DNA from 2 places in the Micromonospora cremea genome. Region 2 is predicted to be linked to the other one. Evidence: riboswitches for the same ligand, from Rfam matches in the RefSeq annotation. Region 2 holds a riboswitch; the other holds the start of a gene.

Region 1 (10,304 bases), on a different contig from region 2:
CGGCAGCATGGCCGACGTGTGGACCGAGTGGCTGCACCCGGAGGGCGCCGAGGTCCTCGCCTCGTACACCGACGGGCCGCTGCCGGGCGTGCCGGCGCTGACCCGGCACCCCGTCGGCGCTGGCGCCGCCTGGTACGTCGGCACCCGGCTGGACGAGCCGGAAACCGACCGGCTGGCCGTCCGGCTGGTCGACGAGGCCGGCGTCCGCCCGGCGGCGCAGGCACCGACCGGGGTGGAGGTGATCCGGCGCCGCGACGGCGAGCGGAGCTGGCTGTTCGCGATCAACCACACCGGGAGCGAGGTACGGCTCGCGGTGACCGGCACCGAGCTGCTGACCGGAGCAGAATGCGCCGGTGAGCTGACAGTGCCGGCCGGCGAGGTGGCCGTGGTCCGGGAGGACCGGGCCGACGGGCCGGCCTGACCCGGTGACAGCCACGGCGCGAAGGAGGTTTCCCCAGGTGCTCGCCCAGCAGCGGCAGACCGCCATCCTCGATCTGATCCGCCAGCGTGGCGGCGTACGCGTGAGCCAGCTCGTCAGCCGGTTCGGCGTGTCCGACATGACGATCCGGCGTGACCTGGAGGTGCTGGCCGAACGCGGTCTGGTGGACAAGGTGCACGGCGGCGCGACGCTGGCCGGGCCGGGCTCCGCCGAGGAGCCCGGCTTCGCCGCGAAGTCGATCCGCCAGCAGGCGGAGAAGCGGGCCATCGCCGAGCGGGCCGCGACCATGGTGGAGCCGGGGATGGCCATCGCACTCTCGGCCGGCACCACCACCGCCGCGCTGGCCACACTGCTCTCCGACGTACGGGGGCTGACCGTGGTGACCAACTCGATCCCGGTGGCCGACGCCCTCTACCAGAATCCGCGCGCCGACCAGACAGTGGTGCTCACCGGCGGCATCCGTACCCCGTCGGACGCGCTGACCGGGCCGGTGGCCGAGGCGGCGATCAGCGCGCTCAACGTCGACCTGCTCTTCCTCGGTGTGCACGGCCTCAGCCCACGGACCGGCTTCACCACGCCGAACCTGCTGGAGGCCGGGGTCAACCGGTGCCTGATCGGCGCCGCCCGGCGGCTGGTGGTCCTCGCCGACCACACCAAGTGGGAGACCATCGGCATCGCCACCATCGCCCCGTTGGAGGCGGCCGACGTGCTGATCACCGACGTCGGGCTGCCGGCGGAGGCGCGTACCGCCATCGGCGAGCAGGTCGGCGAGCTGGTCGTCGTCCAGGCCGGTTGACGGCCCCGGCGGTCAGCTCGGGGGGAGCAGTGCCTCGGTGGCCCGGTCAACCAGCCACCGTTCCGCCTCGTCGTACGACCAGCCGCCCTCGTCGACGAGCTGCGGCCAGGAGTGCAGCCCGAAGTAGAACCACAGCACCTGGGTGGCCCGCTCGACGGTGAGGCCGGGGCGCAGGGCGGAGAGCTCGTCGAGTCGTACCGCGCCCACTCGCAGCGCCCGCCGGTAGGCCGTCGCCGCGTGCCGTGCCACGGCCGCCGCGCTCGGTGTCATGCCGGCCGCTGCCTTCATCAGGTGGACCTGCTGGTGGTGGTGCTGGTGGCCGTACCGCGTTCCGACGCCGATCAGACGCAGGACCTCGCGAGGGTCGGCGGCGACCGCAATGGCCGCCACGTTCCGGGCGGTCTCCGGGTCGTTCACGCCCGCCTCGATCAGCGCTCGCAGCAGGGTCGGCTTGCCGCCGACGCTGGTGTACACGGTCGCCACGGCCACCCGGGCCCGCGCGGCGATGTCGTTGATCGTGGTCGTCGCGTATCCCTGGGCGATGAAAAGGTCCTGGGCCGCTTCCAAGATCAACCTGCGGGTCTGCTCGGCGCTCTCCTGGCGCCGGCTGGCGCGTGGTTGAGCGGCTGCCATCAGGGCACTATACGGCTCGCTTCATCAGAAGGCTATTCTGATGACTATGCGCGTCCTCTTCTCAACCACGCCCGCTTTCGGGCACTTTCTCCCCCTGCTGCCTCTGGCCCGAGCGTTCCGCCGGCAGGGCCATGACGTCGCCGTCGTCACCGCCGTGGGCATGACCCCGCTCATCGCACCCGAGGGCATTGAGCTGCTGCCGGCCGGGCCCATGCCGGACGTGCTCTTCGCCGAGGTGGGTCGCAAGCTGGGCCTCAACCCCGCGACAGAGCCCACTCCGGAGGCGGTCGCCGAGTTCTTCGCCGGGGTCCGGGTCGACCTGACCGCCGATGAGGCGTTGGCGCAGGCGAAGCGCTGGCAGCCGGATCTGATCATCAACGAGATGGTCGACTTCGTGGGACCGCTGGTCGCCGCCGGGCTCGGCGTACCGCTGGCCACCCTCGCCTTCGGGCCGTCGGTGCCGGCCGAGTTCACCGACGTGCTGACTGCCGTGGTCCGCACGCGCTACGAGGAGCGGGGACTGCCAGCGCCGGAGCACACCCCCTCCGGCCGCTGGCTGCTGGACACCTGCCCGCCCGGCCTTCAGTTCCCGGACTTCGCCGTACCCCCGGGCGTGCAGCGGATCGCGCTGCGACCGGAACCCCACCAGGCGCTCGACGCCCCGACCGGCGCCGACGCCCCGGCGGCCGGCGGTCGCCGCCGCGTGCTGGTGAGCTTCGGTACCGTCTTCGCCGACCCGGCCGTGGTCGGCCCGCTGCTGGGCGCCCTCACCGCCCTCGACGTCGACGTGCTGGCCACGCTCGGCCTGGACGGCAAGCCGGAGGACTACCAGCTCGACTCGGACCGGGTGGAGTTCAGCCCGTTCGTGCCGCTGGCCCAGTTGCTGGGGAACGTCGACGCGGTCATCTCGCACGGTGGCGCCGGCACCACCCTCGGCACGCTGGCCCGTGGCATCCCGATGGTGGTCGTGCCGCAGGGCGCCGACCAGTTCATCCAGGCGGATCGGGTCTCGGCGTCCGGCGCGGGCCTCGCACTGGCGCCCGGGCAGGCCGAGCCGGCGGCCATTGCGGCGGCCCTGCGCCGGCTGCTCGATGAGCCGACGTTCACCGTTGAGGCGCGCCGGATCAGCGCCGAGGTCAGCGTGATGCCGTCCCCCGACGAGGTCGCCGAGCGCCTGTGCGCCGAGGTGACCGGGTAGCTCGCCGGATCCTGGTGGGAACGGCACTCGGCGGGCTTTTCCCACCAGAATCGCTGGCCACAGGTCGAGCCTGCTGGTCCGATGCCCGGGCCGTGGGGCAGACTGGGAGGCGACGCGACTGGCGGCACCTGGGATGGCAGAACCATCGGGGAGCTCATCGCGGGGGTCGACCGCCTGGGCTTCCGCGCTGGGGAGAGCCATGCCGTCAACCGCAGAGACGACCACCACCCACGCCGCTACGCTGCTGCCCGGTCAGCCGGTGGCCGACGCGGTCCTCGCCGACGTTGCCGTGCGGGTGGCCAGACTCCGCGACGCGGGCGTCGTCCCGGCCCTGGCCACCGTTCTGGTCGGCGACGACGACGCCAGTGCCGGCTACATCGGCATCAAGCAGCGCCAGGCCGCCGGGCTGGGCTTCGCCTCGCCGCACCGCCACCTGCCCGCCGATGCCACGCAGGAACAACTCCACGAGGTGATCGCCGCTTTCAACGCCGACCCCGCAGTACACGGAATCCTCGTGCAGTATCCGGTCCCCGGCCACCTGGACTACGACGCGGCGTTGCAGAGGATCGACCCGGACAAGGACGTCGACGGCATGCATCCGCTGAACCTCGGTCGGCTCGCACTCGGGCTGCCGGGCCCGGTGCCCTGCACGCCAGCCGGCATCGAGGCGTTGCTGGCCCACCATGGCATTCCGGTCTCCGGGCGCGAGGTGGTCATCCTCGGCCGCGGTGCCACGCTCGGGCGGCCACTCGCGACCCTTCTCGCCCAGAAGCGCCCCACCGCCAACGCGGCCGTCACGGTCGTGCACACCGGCGTCGCCGACTGGCCCCGATACACCCGCCGAGCCGACATCCTGATCGCTGCTGCTGGCGTGCCCGGCATCATCCAGCCCGAGCACGTCAAGCCGGGGGCCGTCGTCATCGGCGGCGGCGTGCGGTACGCGGGTCGGCGGCTGCTGCCGGACGTCGACGAGACGTGCGCCGCGGTCGCCGGGGCGATCACCCCGCGCGTGGGCGGCGTGGGCCCGACCACGGTGGCCATGCTCTTCCGCAACGCCGTCGCCGCCGCCGAGCGTCAGGTCGGATAGGGATCGTCGACGGGCAGGCAAGGTCCGCGGGTTCCGCGGATATCGGGGTTTCCTGCGACCGGGATACCGCGATATCGCTGATGTCGAGTTGACCATGCCGGGGTGCTGTCGCCAGCGCTTCACGGCCCCTGGCCCCCGGGCCAGCGCCGCCGTTTCGATCAAGAGGTTTGCGTCAACGGGAACGCGGTTCTTGACGCAAACCTCTTGGTCAACAGGCTGGACGGGGGAGGGGAGAGGGCGGGTCGTCAGGCTTCGCGGGCGAGGCGTTGCTCGACGAGGACCTGGACGCCGTCGAGGATCCTTTGCAGGCCGAACTGGTACAGCCAGTCGCGGTCGGCCTCGGGGTCGTCGGTCGAGGCGAAGCCGCCGCCGGTGAACGCGGCCATCAGCGCGGGGAACCGCGTTGGATCGATGACGCGGGTGAAGAGCGTCTCGTACGGGTCGGTGTCGTCGGCCGCGGTGGCAGCACCGGCCGCGTGGAACGTCAGGTCGGCCAAGCTGTGGGCCTGGACGAGCAGGATGGCCGCCACCTTCTCGCCTTCGTCGAGTGGAGTCGAGCCGAGTGCGCGGAGTCCGTACTCGAGCCAGCCGAGTTGGTGCGGCGTGGCGGGCGGGCCGAACATCGTCAGCGTCTGCAGGAGCCACGGGTGGCGGCGGAACTTGCGCACGACGGTCCACGCCCAGCGTTCCAGGTCCGCCCGCCAGCCCTGGCCCGTGACCAGGTCCGTGGGTGGGGGGCCGACGGCGGCCTCCTGCATGTGCAGGATCAGCTCTTCCTTGCTCCCAACGTGCCGGTAGAGCGACATCGTGGTGAACCCGAGGCTCTTGGCGACCCGGCTCATCGACACGGCGCCGAGGCCGTCGGTGTTGGCGATCTCGATCGCGGTGCTGACGATGCGTGCAAGTGACAGCCCCTCCCGTGGTTCGGGAGTGGGCTTGGCCGACCAAACCGCCTCGAGCGGCGACATCGCACGTTCCATCGGGGTTGATCCTATACCTGGTGTATGGCATACACTGAGTTTATGACGTACACAGTCGAGCTTGAATCACTCACGAAGCGGTTCGGCGATGTCGCCGTACTCGATGGTGTTGACCTGCGGGTCGAACGCGGCAGCGTCGCGGCGCTGCTGGGGCCGAACGGCGCCGGCAAGACGACGGCGGTCAAAGTGCTCTCCACGCTGCTGCGTCCGGACGGCGGCCGGGCCGTGGTGGCCGGACATGACGTCGTCTCCGCGCCGGCGGCGGTCCGCCGGTCGATCAGCCTCACCGGTCAGTACGCGGCGGTCGACGAGATGCTCACCGGCCGGGAGAACCTGATTTTGATGGGTCGGCTACGGCACCTCACCGGCGCGGCGGCGCGAGCTCGAGCCGACGAGCTGCTCGACCGCTTCGAGCTGACGGCGGCCGGCGGGCGGCGGGTCTCGACCTACTCCGGCGGCATGGCCCGCCGCCTGGACATCGCACTGAGTCTCGTCGTCGAGCCTCGGGTCCTGTTCCTCGACGAGCCGACCACCGGGCTGGACCCGCGCAGCCGCCGCGACGTCTGGGGCTCGATCGGGGAGTTGGCCGCTGCCGGCGTCACCGTCCTGCTGACCACCCAGTACCTGGAGGAGGCGGACCGGTTGGCGGACCAGATCACCGTGCTGAACGGTGGCCGGGTCGCGGCCGAGGGGACCGCCGAGCAGCTCAAGGCCCGGATCGGCGGCGAGACGGCGCAGCTCTTCCTGCCCGACGCCGGTACGCTCGCCCGCGCCGTGCCGCTACTCACCGCGACCGCGGTACCCATCAGGGAGGACGCGGAGACGCTGTCCGTGCACGTTCCCACCGACGGCAGCGCGGCGGCGGTGCGGGACCTGCTCGGCCTGCTCCACGCCCGGGGCGTCGATGTGGAGCGGCTCGCGTTGCACCGGCCCACTCTCGATGAGGTGTTCCTCGCACTGACCGAGCAGCCGCCGACGGAGCAGCCGCAGACCGGCCAGCCGCAGGCCGTGGCGGTGACCCGATGACCGCCCCCGAGCTGACCCGGGTGCCCGGCGTGATCGTGGACGTGAGCGCCCTGGTCGGTCGTGGTCTGCGACGCTCGATTCGCAGCGTCGACGCGTTGATCACCGCAATTGTGCTGCCGGTGTTGATCCTGCTGTCGTTCGTCTACGTCTTCGGCGGCGCGATCGAGACGGGCACCCGGTACCTGACGTATGTCGTACCGGGGATCGTGCTGATTTGCGCGGCCTTCGGCTCGGCCGGCACCGGAGTGGGGGTGAACCAGGACATGACGACGGGGATGATCGCCCGCCTCCGCTCGCTGCCGGTCCTCGGGTCGGCGGTGCTGGTCGGGCACATCGTGGCCAGCGTGGCGCGCAACCTGCTCTCGACGACCATCGTCGTCGCGGTGGCGGTGCTGCTCGGCTTTCGGCCGACGGCCTCGGTGCTCGACTGGGTGGCGCTGCTCGGGCTGCTGGTGCTGTTCATGTCCGGGATCTCGGCGCTGTCGGCCGCCTTCGGTCTGCTGGTGTCGAACGCCGAGGCGGCCGGTGCATTCTCCTTCGTGGTGCTGTTCCTGCCGTATGTGAGCAGCGCGTTCGTGCCGCCGGAGACGATGCCGGCCTTTCTCCAGGGGTTCGCCCGCAACCAGCCCATGACCCCGCTGGTCGAGACGGCCCGCGGGCTGCTGGTGGGCGGTCCGGTCGCCGAGTCGGCCCCGACCGCACTCGCCTGGGCCGTCGGGTTCCTGGTGGTCGGCGTGGCCGCGTCCGGCGTGCTGTTCCGGCGACGGGCGAGCCACTGACACGACCCAGCGCGCCGGAGTGGCGACACAGAGTGCCGAGCGTCGGCACTTCACAGCCATCTCACAGGGCCCCTGGTTAGGGTGCCCACGAGTCAACGTCCGACTCCATCCTGGAGCGGTCGGCTGTCGCACAGGAGTTCCGATGGTCTTCAAGAAGATGTTGAGCGCGTTCGGTGTCGGCGGTCCCAGCGTGGACACCGTGCTGACCAACCCCAACACCCGGCCTGGTCTGACCCTCGACGGTCAGGTCAACCTCGTCGGCGGTGACAGCCCGGCGGCCATCGAGCAGGTGGTGCTCGGCCTGGTCACCCGGGTCGAGGTCGAGGGACACGACACCGAGTACGCGGGCACCATGGAGTTTCACCGGATGGCCGTCAGCGGCCCGCTCCAGCTCGCGCCGAAGCAGCAGCTTTCGATCCCGTTCCAGCTGCCGGTTCCGTGGGAGACCCCGATCACCGACGTGTACGGCCAGCGCCTGCACGGCATGACGATGGGCCTGCGTACCGAGTTGGCGGTGGCCCGCGCCGTGGACAAGAGCGACCTGGATCAGGTGGCGGTGCACCCGCTGCCGGTGCACGAGCGGATCCTGGAGGCGTTCCAGCGGCTGGGCTTCCGGTTCAAGCACGCCGACCTGGAGCGCGGCCACATCCGGGGCGTCCAGCAGACGCTGCCGTTCTACCAGGAGATCGAGTTCTTCGCCTCGCCGCAGTACGCCAGCACGATCCGGGAGGTCGAGCTGACCTTCGTGACCAGTCAGCGCGGCGTGGACGTGATCCTGGAGTGCGACAAGCGCGGTGGCTTCCTCAGCGCCGGCCACGATGCTTTCGGCCGGTACCAGGTGTCGCACGCCGACGTCGACCGCGTCGACTGGGCGCAGGTGGTGGACGGCTGGCTGCGCGAGACCACCTCCCGTTACGGCAGCCTGCGCTCGCAGGGCTTCGGGCCGGGTCACGGCCACGGGCACGGCCGGGGGCACGGGATGGGCGGCATGGTGGCCGGCGCGGCGCTCGGGGTGGCCGGCGGCATGATCGCCGGCGAGATGATCGAGGACGCCTTCGAGGGTGATTTCGGCGGCGATTTCGGCGGCGAGTAGTCGTCCAGACGCGACGGTGGCCTCCGGGAGGTTCTCCCGGAGGCCACCGTCGCGTCGTGCTACCGCGTACCCGGTCAGTGCCGGGCCTTGCGCTCCTCGGCGCTGCGCCAGTTGCTGCCGGCCTTGGCCAGGCCTCGGCTACCGAGGTAGCCCAGCGTCAGCAGGGTGATCAGGAACCAGGCGTTGTCAGCGCGGAAGATGTCCACCCCCGCCGAGTTCTTCCCGACCACCTGCGAAGCGCCCAGTACGGCGACCACCGCGGCGATATAGATCCAGAACTCGGTGGTCTTGAACGCCTGCTTGGTCTCCGTACCGGGTGCCTGGATGTCGTTCCGACGCCCGTCCTGCATGACCGGCATCTGCCGGGTCTGCGTGTTCTGCATTGATGCCGGGTTCTGGACGTCCGAGGTCGGCCGGTTCATCGGCCGGGTGGAAGCAGCCTGCGTGCTCATCTGGTCCTCCTCAGGATGCGATGAGTCGTACCTGCATTCCCTCGCCCCGCTACCGCGTTTCGGCCACGGCACGGTTCGTGTTCACGGCGGGGACACCCCCGACTACCCGAGGCCCCTGAGCAGGTAACACCTGACCGCCGGCCAAAAAGATCCCAGCCGGCGGTCAGGTGCGGTCAGCGCAGGCCGTTGCGGACCGCGACGCTCACCAGCAGGTCGGGGTCGTCGGTGATGATGCCGTCGACACCGAGGTCGATGACCCGCTGCATCACCCGCGCGTCGTCGACGGTGTACGGGATCACCTTCAGGTCGTACCGAGTCTGAAGCGTCCGCACGTCCGGTCCGTGGAAGTATGCCGGGTTCTCCCGCAGGTACCAGTCGGGCGAGGCGACCGTGCCCTGGTACGGGTCGTGCACCTGCCAGTTCGCCGACACCGTTCCGGCGCCCGCGGCGCGGGTCAGCTTGCCCAGGTCCTGGTACTTCCACCAGTCCAGCCCACCGGTCCACGGACTCTGCACCGACGGGTCGCCGTACACCGCCTCGAGCGAGCACTCGTCGGCGAGGGTGGCGCACTCGGCCGGGCCGTACTGCCAGACCAGGCCGACCGTGCCGATCCGACGGTCGAGCTGCCGGGCGTAGGTGATGGTGCGCCAGTCGAACGACTGGATGGTGGCCCGGTAGGTGAAGCCGGCCCGCTGAATCTCGCCGACCAGCTTGCGGGTGAAGCTGCGGTACGGCTCGGTGTCGTTCACCACCGGGCTGATCTTCGTCTCGATGTTCATCCCGATGTCGCTCCGGCCACTCGCCTTCACCAGGGCGAATACCTCGTCCAGCGTGGGGATCCGGGCACCCGGCGCGGGCACCTGCGCGGGCAGCTCGGGCAGCGTCCTCGTGCCGCAGTCCACGGTCTTGAGCTGCGCCAGGGTCAGCTGGTGCACCGGCTTGCCCACGTACGGGAACTGCCGGTCGCCGGGGCGCACCGGGGCGGTGTCGACGCAGTGCGAGCCGTTGACCGTGCGGTCGTGCAGCACCACGAGCTTGCCGTCTGCGGTCACGCCGGTGTCCAGCTCCAGGGTGGAGATGGCCCGGTTGGCCAGCGCGTTGGCGAAGGCCGGCAGGGTGTTCTCCGGCCGGGTGGCCCGACCGCCGCGGTGCGCCTGGATGTCGAACGGCGCCGCGTATGCCTTCGGCAGCCGGTAGCCGCGCTGCGCCAGCAGGCCGCGCAGCCGGTCCGGGTAGTCGGTGATGATGCCGTCCACGCCGTCGTCGATCAGCTTCGCCATGGTCGGCAGGTCGTCGACCGTCCACGGGATCACCTTGATCCCGTAGCGGTGCGCCCGGGCGACCATCTCCCGGGTCACGTACGGCTGGTAGCCGGGGTCGATGACCGTGCCGTTCTGCGGCAAGCCGTGCACCGGGGAGAAGGCGCTGGCACCGAAGCTGCGGATCGCCCGGATCGGGTCGCCGCCGAAGTCGTCGATGTCCAGTCCGCCGAGCCACGGCGAGGCGCCCGGCTGGCCGGTCTGCAAAAAGTCGTAGTTGGTCAGGGCGACCAGCGGCAGCTTCGGTTCGACCTGGCGCATGCGCATCAGCGCGCCCCAGTCGAAGCTCTGAATGGTGACCTGCTTGAGCAGCCCGGCGGCGCGGATCTCGGCCGCGGTGACCCGGACGAACTGCTCGCGGGGCGCGGTCTCGGTCGGCGCGCCGGCCTCCACCTTGGTCTCGACGTTCAGCGTGACGTCCTTCGCCTGGTACCGGTTGACCAGCGCGAACACCTCACGGAGCAGCGGCATCCGGGCGCCCGGCACGGCGAGCTGACCGGGC
Region 2 (10,304 bases):
CAACGAGGTCGGCCACCTGCGCCGCCAGGGCGCCCAGCCGACCAGGGAGGACGAGGTCCATGCCGAGCCGGTCTGAGGTGCAGGTGATCACGCCGGGGCTGCTGCGGGACTGGGAGCTGCCGGTCCCGGCCGGCGGCAAGGAGAGCCGGGGCACCGTGCTGGTGGTCGGCGGCTCCCGCTTCACCCCCGGGGCGGTGCTGCTCGCCGGGGTCGCCGCGCTGCGCGCAGGCGCGGGGGTGCTCCAGCTCACCGCCGCCGAGTCCACCGCTGCCACGCTGAGCGTCCAGGTGCCCGAGGCGCTGGTGATCGGGCTGCCGGAGACCCCGGCCGGCGCGGCCGCCGCGGACGGGGACGGCCAGCTCGGCGAGTTGATCGGTCATGCCGACGTGGTGGCCCTGGGCCCCGGGCTGAAGGGGATCGACGAGACGCGCCGGCTGCTGCGCCTGGTCCTGGACGCGGCGGGGCCGCGTACCCCGCTGGTGCTCGACGCGTACGCCCTGGGCGCGCTCAGCCACGAGCCGGACCTGCTGGTCGGCTCGGGGCGACCGGTGGTGCTGACCCCGAACGTCACCGAGGCCGGGCACCTGCTCGGCCGGGACCCGGGCGACGACCTGGACGCCGAGGCGGCCGAGCTGGCCGCCCGGTACGAGGCGGTCGTCTCGCTGTACGGGCACGTGGCCGCGCCGGACGGGCGGCGTTGGCGCGAGGAGAGCGGCGACGCCGGGCTGGGCACCTCGGGCAGCGGGGACGTGCTCGCCGGGCTGCTGGCCGGTCTGCTCTCCCGGGGCGCGGAGCCGGCCCAGGCCGCCTGCTGGGGAGCGTTCGCGCACGCGGTGAGCGGCCAGCGGCTCATCCCCCGGTACGGCCGGATCGGCTTCCTGGCCCGGGAACTGCTCGACGAGATCCCCCGCACGCTGGCCACGGTCTGACACCTTTCGTCCCACCCGTCGGGGTGTGTGTAACGCCACATCGACTCCCCGCGCTGGAGTACCAGAGACGGGCATCCCGCCCGCCCTCGGCCGGTCGCTCCCCGCCCGGGAGCCGCACCGGCTGGTACCCGTCCCTGGGAGTCTGTGTGAAGAACCTCCGCCACAAGACACTGGCCGCCGCGTCCGCGGTGACGCTCGGCGTCGGTCTCGCCGTCACCGGCGGACTGGCACCGGCGGCGGCCGCCGGCCCGGACACCACGTTCCTGGTCCTCGCCCCGCAGGGCGCGAAGAACGACCGGGCCGCTGCCCAGGTGGCCGCCGCCAACGGCACCGTGGTGGCCAACTACGAGCAGATCGGCGTGCTCGTCGCCCGCTCCAGCAACCCTGACTTCGCCCGCAGGGTCGCCGGTGCCGGGGTCGAGTCGGTGGCCGCGACCACCGGGCTCGGCACCGCTCTCGACGAGGGCGAGACCGTCGAGGTCTCCGCCGCCGACCTCGCCAACGCCACCGGTGACCCGACCGCCGAGCCCCTGTTCGGCCAGCAGTGGGACATGCCGATGATCGGCGTCCCGCAGGCCCACGCCGTCACCACCGGAAGCGCCGACGTGGTGGTGGGCGTGCTGGACAGCGGCATCTCCTCCAGCCACCCCGATCTGGCCAGCCAGATCGCCAAGGACAAGAGCACGTCCTGCCTTGGCGGCGTCGTCGACACCACCGAGGCGGCCTGGAACCCGACCACGTCCGACCACGGCACCCACGTGGCGGGCACCATCGCCGCCGCCATCAACGGCGTCGGCGTCACCGGCGTCGCCCCGGGCGTCAAGGTGGCCGCCGTCAAGGTGGTCAACAACGACGGCTTCATCTACCCCGAGGCGGCGGTCTGCGGCTTCCTCTGGGCCGCCGAGCACGGCATGAAGGTCACGAACAACAGCTACTACATCGACCCGTGGGAGTTCAACTGCCGCAACGACGCGCGCCAGCGCCCGGTGTGGCAGGCCGTGCAGCGTGCCATCCGCTACTCGAACAGCAAGGGCGTGCTGAACGTCGCTTCCGCGGGCAACTCCAACGTCGACCTGGCGCACAAGACGGTCGACGCGGGCAGCCCGAACAACGGGACGCCCGAGGTGCGCGAGATCAACAGCGCCTGCGTCGACCTGCCGGCCGAGGCGCCGGGCGTGGTGACCGTCTCGGCGGTCGGCCCGACCGGGGAGAAGAGCTACTACTCCTCGTACGGCCAGGGCGTCGTGGACGTCACCGCTCCGGGTGGTGACACCCGGTTCCGTACCCAGGGTGCCCAGTCGACGCTGACCGACGGCATCCTGTCCACCACCTTCAACACGGCGACGCGGACCAACGGCTGGGGCTACAAGCAGGGCACCTCGATGTCCGGCCCGCACGTCGCCGGCGTCGCGGCGCTGGCGGCCTCGGCCCACCCGGGCATGTCCCCGGGCCAGCTGGCGTCGTTCCTGGAGCGCACAGCCCAGGCGCAGAGCTGCCCCGCTGGTGTCTACAACCCGGTGCCGCTGCTGGGTGCCGCCTTCGACGCGACCTGCTCCGGCGGGGCGCGGACCGGCTTCTACGGCGCGGGCATGGTGAGCGCGTACAACGTGGTCCGCTGACCAACGGTACGACCAGTGTGGGGCCTGGCGCTTCGGCGCCGGGCCCCACCCGTTCGCCCCTGTTTCCGCAGTTCATCCCCCGGGTACGGGATCGACACCAGACGAGATCCAGGGAGGTCATACCGGTGTCGACCGATGCCATCGTCCTGCTCAAAGAGGACCACAAGGAGATGCGCCGCCTGTTCAAGGCTTTCCAGGATGCCGAGGAGTGGCCGGCGAGCCAACGGCAGAAGCTGGTGGGCCAGATCCTGGAGGCCCTGACCGTGCACACCTACCTGGAGAACGAGGTGATATACCCGGAGATCCGCCGGCTCCTGCCCGACCTGAAGGACGACATCCTCGAGTCGTACGAGGAGCACCACGTGGCCGACCTGCTCTGCTTCGAGCTGGCCGGGATGGACGCCAAGGACGAGCGCTTCAACGCCAAGACGACGGTGCTGATCGAGAACGTCACGCACCACGTCGAGGAGGAGGAGCAGGAGTGGTTCCCCAAGGTGCGCGAGGCACTGGGCCGCAAGCAGCTCCAGGAGATCGGCGAGAAGATGATCGCGCTGCGCGCGGACGCGCCGCGTACCCCCAGCGAGCCGAAGGCGATCAAGAAGGCGATCGACGCGGTGACCGCCTGAGCCACCCCGCGTACGACGAAGGGCCCGGCACCGTGCCGGGCCCTCGTGGTGCGCCACCCCGCTCGGGGCGGCGCCGCGCTCAGTCGCCCGAGCCCGGCTCGGCCATCCGGCGGTGCTGCTCGGACTTGAGCTTGTCCGGGACGATCTTGCCGGCCGCGGTCTGCACCTTGTTCATCAGCGAACCCGCGGTGACCGTCTGGTCGCCCTTCATCAGCGCGGCGAAGCCCTGCGCGGCGACCTTCGCCGGGTCGTCCTTCTTCCCGGAGCCGACCCGGGTGTCCTCCATGTCGGCCCGGTCGAAGAACTCGGTGTCGGTCGGCCCGGGCATCAGCGAGGTCGCCGTGACGCCGCTGTCCTTCAGTTCGTTGCGCAGCGCCTCGGCGAAGGACTGCACGAACGACTTCGACGCGTTGTAGACCGCCTGGAACGGCCCGGGCATGGTGGAGGCGATCGGACGAGGTGAACAGCACCCGGCCCGCCCTGCGCTCGACCATCCCCGGCAGCAGCCGCTTGGCCAGGTGCACCGTCGCGCGGACGGTGAGGTCGACGATCTCGAGCTCGTCACGCAGGTCGGTGCCGCCGACGAAGGCCCCGCCGGCACCCCGGCCGGCGTTGAGCGCCAGGGCCTCGATCGGGCGGCCGGTCGAGGCGACGGCCGACGCCAGCTCCTCCACACCCTGCTCGCGGGCCAGGTCGACGCGGACCGGCTGGACCTGCGGGCCGCCGTCGCGACGCAGCTTCTGCGCCGCCGCCGTGATGCCATCGTCCTCGGCGGCGATGACCAGGTCGAAGCCGTGCTCGGCGAACTGCGCGGCCAGCTCGTACCCGATCCCGCTGGACGCCCCGGTCACCACCGCGAGCGGCCGCTCGGTGGTCGGTGTGGTCATGGTGTCGACTCCTCTCGTGCGGACGGCGGCCGCACCCGCACCGGTGCGGCAGACCCCTACCGAATGCCCTGCCACGCCCCGTCCAACCACCTCGGCGGGCCGCGTCCGGAGGTCGGCCGGGCGGGCCCGGGTCGGCCCGGTAGGATCGGCCCGGGCCGTTACTGGCGCGTGGGGATGGAGAACCATCGGGGAGCGGCCCCGTCACGAGGACGTTTGCCGAGCGCCTGGGCCTTCCGCACGCCTGTAGGAGGTCGCATGTCGCGCAACGCCGAGTCCACCGCATTCCGGAGTGCCCTTGAGGTGATCCGGGCCGTCGAGCCGCGGGTGGCCGACGCCATCGGCGCCGAGCTGACCGATCAGCGGGAGTCTCTCAAGCTCATCGCCAGCGAAAACTACGCCTCTCCAGCGACCCTGCTCGCGATGGGCAACTGGTTCAGCGACAAGTACGCCGAGGGCACCGTCGGGCGCCGCTTCTACGCCGGTTGCCAGAACGTCGACACCGTCGAGGCACTCGCCGCCGAGCACGCCCGCGAGCTGTTCGGCGCGGCGCACGCCTACGTGCAGCCGCACTCGGGCATCGACGCCAACCTGGTCGCGTTCTGGGCGGTGCTGGCCGACCGGGTGGAGTCCCCCGCGCTGAAGAAGGCGCAGGTACGCCAGGTCAACGACCTCACCGAGGCCGACTGGTTCGCGCTGCGTCGCGAGCTGGGCAACCAGCGGATGCTCGGCATGTCGCTGGACGCTGGCGGCCACCTCACCCACGGCTTCCGGCCGAACATCTCCGGCAAGATGTTCGACCAGCGCAGCTACGGCACCGACCCGGCGACCGGTCTGATCGACTACGACCAGGTGGCCGAGGCGGCCCGCGAGTTCAAGCCGCTGATCCTGGTCGGCGGCTACTCGGCGTACCCCCGGAAGGTGAACTTCCGGATCCTGCGGGAGATCGCCGACTCGGTCGGCGCCACCTTCATGGTCGACATGGCGCACTTCGCCGGCCTGGTGGCGGGCAAGGTGTTCACCGGCGACTTCGACCCGGTGCCGCACGCGCACATCGTCACCACCACCACGCACAAGTCGCTGCGCGGCCCGCGCGGCGGCATGGTGCTCTGCCAGCCGGAGCTGGCCGACCAGGTGGACCGGGGCTGCCCGATGGTGCTCGGTGGCCCGCTGCCGCACGTGATGGCCGCCAAGGCGGTCGCGCTGGCCGAGGCCCGCCGCCCCGACTTCGCCGACTACGCCCAGCGGATCGTGGACAACGCGCAGGCCCTCGCGGAGGGGCTGCTGAGCCGGGGCGCGAAGCTGGTCACCGGCGGCACCGACAACCACCTGGTGCTGATCGACGTGTCCGGCTACGGGCTCACCGGCCGGCAGGCCGAGCAGGCGCTGCTGGACTCGGGCATCGTCACCAACCGCAACTCGGTCCCGCAGGACCCGAACGGCGCGTGGTACACCTCGGGCATCCGGATCGGCACCCCGGCTCTGACCACCCGGGGCCTGGGCACCGCGGAGATGGACCAGACCGCGGAGCTCATGCACACCGTGCTCACCCAGACCACGGCCGGCGCCAACGCCGACGGCACCCCCTCGAAGGCCAAGTACACCCTCGACCCGGCCCTCGCCGACAAGATCGCCCGCCAGGCCACCGACCTGCTGGCACCGTTCCCGCTCTACCCCACCGTCGACCTCACCTGAGCACCAGCCCGACCAGTCTCGTCGATCATGGAGTTGTGGGTGCCCGGTACGGGCGGTGCCACCACAACTCCATGATCGGCGAGGGGCGGGTGGTGCAGGGTCAGGCCAGGGGACGCTTGAGGTGGTAGCGGTGTACCTCGGTGCTGCCCTGCACGTTGTTCACGTCCTCGACGGCGGAGACCAGCTCCCAGCCCTCCCGGCCGGCGCGGTTGAGGTGCGCGATGGCGGTGTCGCCGAAGGCGGTGATGTCCTTGCGGGAACCGTCCGGCGCGTACCAGACGAACGAGACGTGAAAATTGCGGCCCTGTCCCTGATAGCGGCGGACGAGCAGGGCGTACTCCCAGGCAACCATGCGGCCCATTATGACCGTCCACCCAGGACGCCGGTACGCGGGTCGTCGCGCTATGCCATCCGATGAACGCGGTGTGTCAACACACCGAGCGGGTCGCAGCCACCGCTCAGCTCACCGCCACCGTGCGTAGCTCGCCGGCCGCCGCCGGGTCGGGGCAGCCGGCGAGGGTCAACGCGTCGCGCAGTTCGGCGGCGAGCAGCGCCAGCGCGTCCCGCGCGGCGGGCTCGCCGCCGACTGCCAGCGCCCAGAGCAGCGGGCGGCCGACCAGCACGCCGACGGCGCCCAACGCGAGCGCCCGCAGCACGTCGGTGCCACCGCGGATGCCGCTGTCCAACAGCACCTGGCAGCGGTCGCCGACCGCGTCGACCACCTCCGGCAGCATGGTGACGCTGGCCGGCGCCCCGTCCAGCTGCCGGCCGCCGTGGTTGGAGACGACCACCGCGTCCGCGCCGGTCCGTACCGCCTCGACCGCGTCCCGGGGGTCCAGCACCCCCTTGACCACCAGCGGCAGGTCGACGTGCTCGCGCAGCCAGGCCAGATCCGCCCAGCGCAGCGCCGGCGCGAACGACGCGTCGGTGTGCGCGTCGTTCGCGGACAGCCCAGGAGCGCCGGCGTGCGCCAGGGCGTCCCGCCCGCCGGGCAGGTTCGCGGCGATCACCTCGGCGGGCAGCCGGAACGCGTTGCGCAGGTCCCGGGGGTGCCGGCCGAGCACCGGGACGTCCACGGTGACGACCAGCGCCCGGCAACCCGCCGCGACGACCCGGTCCAGCAGGTCGCGGACCAGTGCCCGCTCACGGAGCCAGTAGAGCTGGAACCAGACCTCGGCGCCCGTGCCGGCGACCTGCTCGATCGGCGTACTGGCCAGCGTGCTGGCCAGGTACGGCACTCCGGCCGCTCCGGCCGCGGCCGCGAGCGCCAACTCCCCGTCGGGGTGCACCAGCCGTTGGTACGCCATCGGCGCCACCCCGACGGGCATCGCGTACGGGCGGCCGAGCAGCCGGGTTCCCAGGTTGGCCGTGCTCACCCCGGCAAGCACCCGGGGCAGCACCGCGACCCGGTCCAGGGCGGACCGGTTGGCGTGCAAGGTCACCTCGGCCGCGCTGCCGCCGGCGACGTAGTCCCACACGGCCGGCGGCAGCACCGCGCGGGCGCGCTCGGCGTAGTCGTCGAGCGACACCGCTGACATGCCATCTCCTCAGAATCGACCGGAAACGTCCATCGTGTGGCCGCCTGGGACCGTCCGCTGCCTGCGGGCGCCCGACGACGGTGCAGAGCCTAACCGCTGTCGATGATCGGCTTCGCGACCCGCGCCCGCCACCGACCCCCACCCCCCGGCGTAAAGCCGGTTGCGGTCCCCGGCCGGCCCCCGCAGGCTCGGACGGATGGACGCACAACACCTGCCCGACGTACCCGACACCGACGACGCGGTGGCCGCGCGGATCGACGTGGCACTGGTCCGCCGCCTGGTCGCCGAGCAGTTCCCGCACTGGGCCGACCTGCCGGTACGCGCGGTGGAGGTCGGCGGCTGGGACAACCGCACCTTCCACCTGGGCGACACGATGACCGTGCGGCTGCCCAGCGGCGAGGGGTACGCGCTCCAGGTTGCCAAGGAGCAGCGCTGGCTGCCGGGGCTCGGCGCGCGGTTGCCCTTGGAGGTGCCCACCCCCCTGGCCCACGGTCGGGCGGGCGTCGGCTACCCGTACCCCTGGTCGGTCTACCGATGGATCGACGGACGGACCGCCCGGCCCGAGCGGATCGACGACCTGACCCGGTTCGCCACCGACCTCGCCGGCTTCCTGCGCGCCCTGCGGAGCGTCGACGCCACGGGCGGCCCCGCCGCCGGCCGGCACAGCGCCTGGCGGGGCGCGCCGCTGTCCACCTACGACGCCGAGACCCGGGCCGCGATCGAGACGCACCGTGACCGGCTACCCGTCGCCGTCGTCAGCGACATCTGGCAGGCCGCCCTCGACGCCACCTGGGCCGGGCCTCCGGTCTGGTTCCACGGCGACGTCGCGTACGGCAACCTCCTGGTCCGCGACGGCCGGCTCGCCGCCGTCATCGACTTCGGCTGCTGCGGCGTCGGGGACCCCGCCTGCGACACCGTGATCGCCTGGACCCTGCTGCACGGCGCCAGCCGGGCAGCCTTCCGCGACGCGCTCGACGCCGACGCGGCCACGTGGGCCCGCGGGCGGGGCTGGGCGCTGTGGAAGGCGCTGATCACCCTGGACGATCCGGAGCCGGCCATGGCCGCCGAGGCTCGACACGTGCTCGGTCAGCTGCTCGCCGAGCACACCGTGGCCCGCTGAACCCCCGTACCGTGTCGTCATGGCCAGCTGGGAGGACGTGCGCCGGATCGCGCTCGCGCTGCCCGAGACCACCGAACGGGGCTCGTACGACGGGCTGCCCGCCTGGCGGGTGCGGGACAAGCCGTTCGTGTGGGAACGACCGCTCCGCGGGGCCGACCTGGCCGCCCTCGGCGCCGCCGCACCGGACGGGCCGCTCCTCGGCGTGCGGGTGCCCGACCTGGGCGTCAAGGAGGCCCTGCTCGCCGACGACCCGTCGGTCTACCTCACCACCCCGCACTTCGAGGGCTACCCGGCCGTGCTGGTCCGGCTCGACCGGATCGGTGTGCCCGAGCTGATCGAGGTGATCACCGAGGCGTGGTACGCCCGCGCCCCCAAACGGCTCGCCGCCGCACACCGGGCCCGGCAGGAGTCGGCCGACGGCTAGGCTCAACCCGGTGGAGCAGGTGGACGCGATCGTCTTCGACATGGACGGCACGCTGATCGCCTCGCACGCCGCCCACCGAATGCATTGCCAGGGAACTGTTGACCCGCGGCGACCCGGACAGCGCCCTGCCGATCAAGGTCACCACGTCCGAGCCGGTACCCCCCTGGAAGAGCAGCACGGTCACCCTGCTCGGCGACGCCATCCACGCCATGACACCGGGTCGCGGGGTGGGCGCGAACACCGCGCTGCGTGACGCCCGGCTGCTCTGCCAGCAGCTCACCCGCGCCGTCGCCGGTGACAAGACACTGCTGCAGGCGGTGGCCGACTACGAGGCGGCGATGGTGCCGTACGGCTTCGCGCGCGTCACTGAATCGTTGAACCGCAGCGGCACCAACGGCGACGACCGGATGTACCGCCCGATGGTGGGTCGGCTCGCGCTGCTCGGCGCGCGGCTACTTCGGGGTGACCAGCCGGATACCCCGGCTGCGTCGCCGGTTCGTCGACGACTTCCACACCTACGAGGGCGACCAGGACTGATACACACCGACCGGTCACGCCGACCCGGGCCCGGCGTCGGTACGCCGGGCCCGGATCCGTCGTGTCCGACGCAACACTGCGTCACTCGCCGGGCACCCGGCGCAGAGACCGTCCCACCCGTACCGCCCCCGACCGAGCCTCCCTGTCGTCGTCAACGCGCATGTGCAAAGCTGCGGCGAGTTTTTCTCGTGACTTTTCCGACGAGGTGAGAGGGAGGTTCGCCGTGGAGTGGTCTATCGGACACTCGCTGATAGTGGTACTGGCGCTGTTGCTGGGCCTGGCCGCCGGGCTGTGGCTGCGCGGCCGGCGGGGCGTACGGGCCAGCGGGCAGGGTCCGTCGATCGTGGACGGCGATCCCGTCGCCAGCCTGGCCGTGGTCGCCACGCCGGCGCCAGCTGCCGCCATCGACGACGCCCGGCCGGCGGCGACCGTCGACCCGGCGCCGGCCGCGGTCGCCGACGAGCCGGCCCCGGTGGACACGGTCAGCGCGCCGGCCGCGGTGACCACCGACGCCACGCTGGACGGTCCCGCCCCGGCCGACGCCCCGAGCACCGCCGACCCGGCCGACATGGCGTTGACCGACGCCCCGCCGGCCAGCCCCGTTGCCGAGCGGGCGGACGCGGCCGACCTCCGGCCCGAGCCCGTCGCAGAGCCGGAGCCGGTCGCCGTCGCGGAGCAGTCCGCCCCGGCCACGGTGATCGCTCCCCGCCAGCCGGGGGACGACGTCGGGCCCACCGACGCGCCGCACGCCGACACCGCCCCGATCGAGGCCACCGCGACCGAGGTCGCGCCGGCCGAGACGGCACCGGCGGAGACCCTGCCGGCCGAGGCCACGACGGGCGGCACGACGCCGGCCGAGGCGCCGATTGTCGGTGCGTCGGCGGACCTCGACTCCGAGCCGGTGCGGGCCACGCCGCCGGTCCGGCCGACCG

What was found. Region 2 has a riboswitch for ZMP and ZTP ahead of BUS84_RS08800 (glycine hydroxymethyltransferase). Riboswitches for the same ligand answer to the same signal wherever they lie in the genome.
Region 1: it holds a riboswitch for ZMP and ZTP, as region 2 does, so the genes downstream of both, BUS84_RS32310 (bifunctional 5,10-methylenetetrahydrofolate dehydrogenase/5,10-methenyltetrahydrofolate cyclohydrolase) here and BUS84_RS08800 (glycine hydroxymethyltransferase) in region 2, are expected to answer to the same signal.

What each region holds. Positions count from the first base shown of each region.
Region 1 covers NZ_FSQT01000002.1:4,012,637-4,022,940, forward strand. Annotated here, with positions in the region: gene BUS84_RS32290 (beta-galactosidase trimerization domain-containing protein) at 8-421, shown strand; gene BUS84_RS32295 (DeoR/GlpR family DNA-binding transcription regulator) at 459-1,235, shown strand; gene BUS84_RS32300 (TetR/AcrR family transcriptional regulator) at 1,248-1,868, opposite strand; gene BUS84_RS32305 (glycosyltransferase) at 1,909-3,066, shown strand; ZMP/ZTP riboswitch at 3,171-3,253, shown strand; gene BUS84_RS32310 (bifunctional 5,10-methylenetetrahydrofolate dehydrogenase/5,10-methenyltetrahydrofolate cyclohydrolase) at 3,266-4,153, shown strand; gene BUS84_RS32315 (TetR/AcrR family transcriptional regulator) at 4,399-5,133, opposite strand; gene BUS84_RS32320 (ATP-binding cassette domain-containing protein) at 5,176-6,159, shown strand; gene BUS84_RS32325 (ABC transporter permease) at 6,156-6,938, shown strand; gene BUS84_RS32330 (sporulation protein) at 7,081-8,031, shown strand; gene BUS84_RS32335 (hypothetical protein) at 8,106-8,483, opposite strand; gene BUS84_RS40330 (glycerophosphodiester phosphodiesterase family protein) at 8,657-10,304, opposite strand, start outside.
Region 2 covers NZ_FSQT01000001.1:1,908,404-1,918,707, forward strand. Annotated here, with positions in the region: gene BUS84_RS08775 (histidine phosphatase family protein) at 1-76, shown strand, start outside; gene BUS84_RS08780 (NAD(P)H-hydrate dehydratase) at 60-929, shown strand; gene BUS84_RS08785 (S8 family peptidase) at 1,076-2,548, shown strand; gene BUS84_RS08790 (hemerythrin domain-containing protein) at 2,674-3,174, shown strand; gene BUS84_RS40615 (SDR family NAD(P)-dependent oxidoreductase) at 3,254-3,613, opposite strand; partial or broken gene BUS84_RS40620 (SDR family NAD(P)-dependent oxidoreductase) at 3,675-4,247, opposite strand; ZMP/ZTP riboswitch at 4,209-4,298, shown strand; gene BUS84_RS08800 (glycine hydroxymethyltransferase) at 4,317-5,753, shown strand; gene BUS84_RS08805 (hypothetical protein) at 5,854-6,114, opposite strand; gene BUS84_RS08810 (alpha-hydroxy acid oxidase) at 6,212-7,291, opposite strand; gene BUS84_RS08815 (aminoglycoside phosphotransferase family protein) at 7,488-8,411, shown strand; gene BUS84_RS08820 (MmcQ/YjbR family DNA-binding protein) at 8,431-8,835, shown strand; partial or broken gene BUS84_RS08825 (FAD-dependent oxidoreductase) at 8,925-9,372, shown strand; gene BUS84_RS08830 (hypothetical protein) at 9,596-10,304, shown strand, end outside.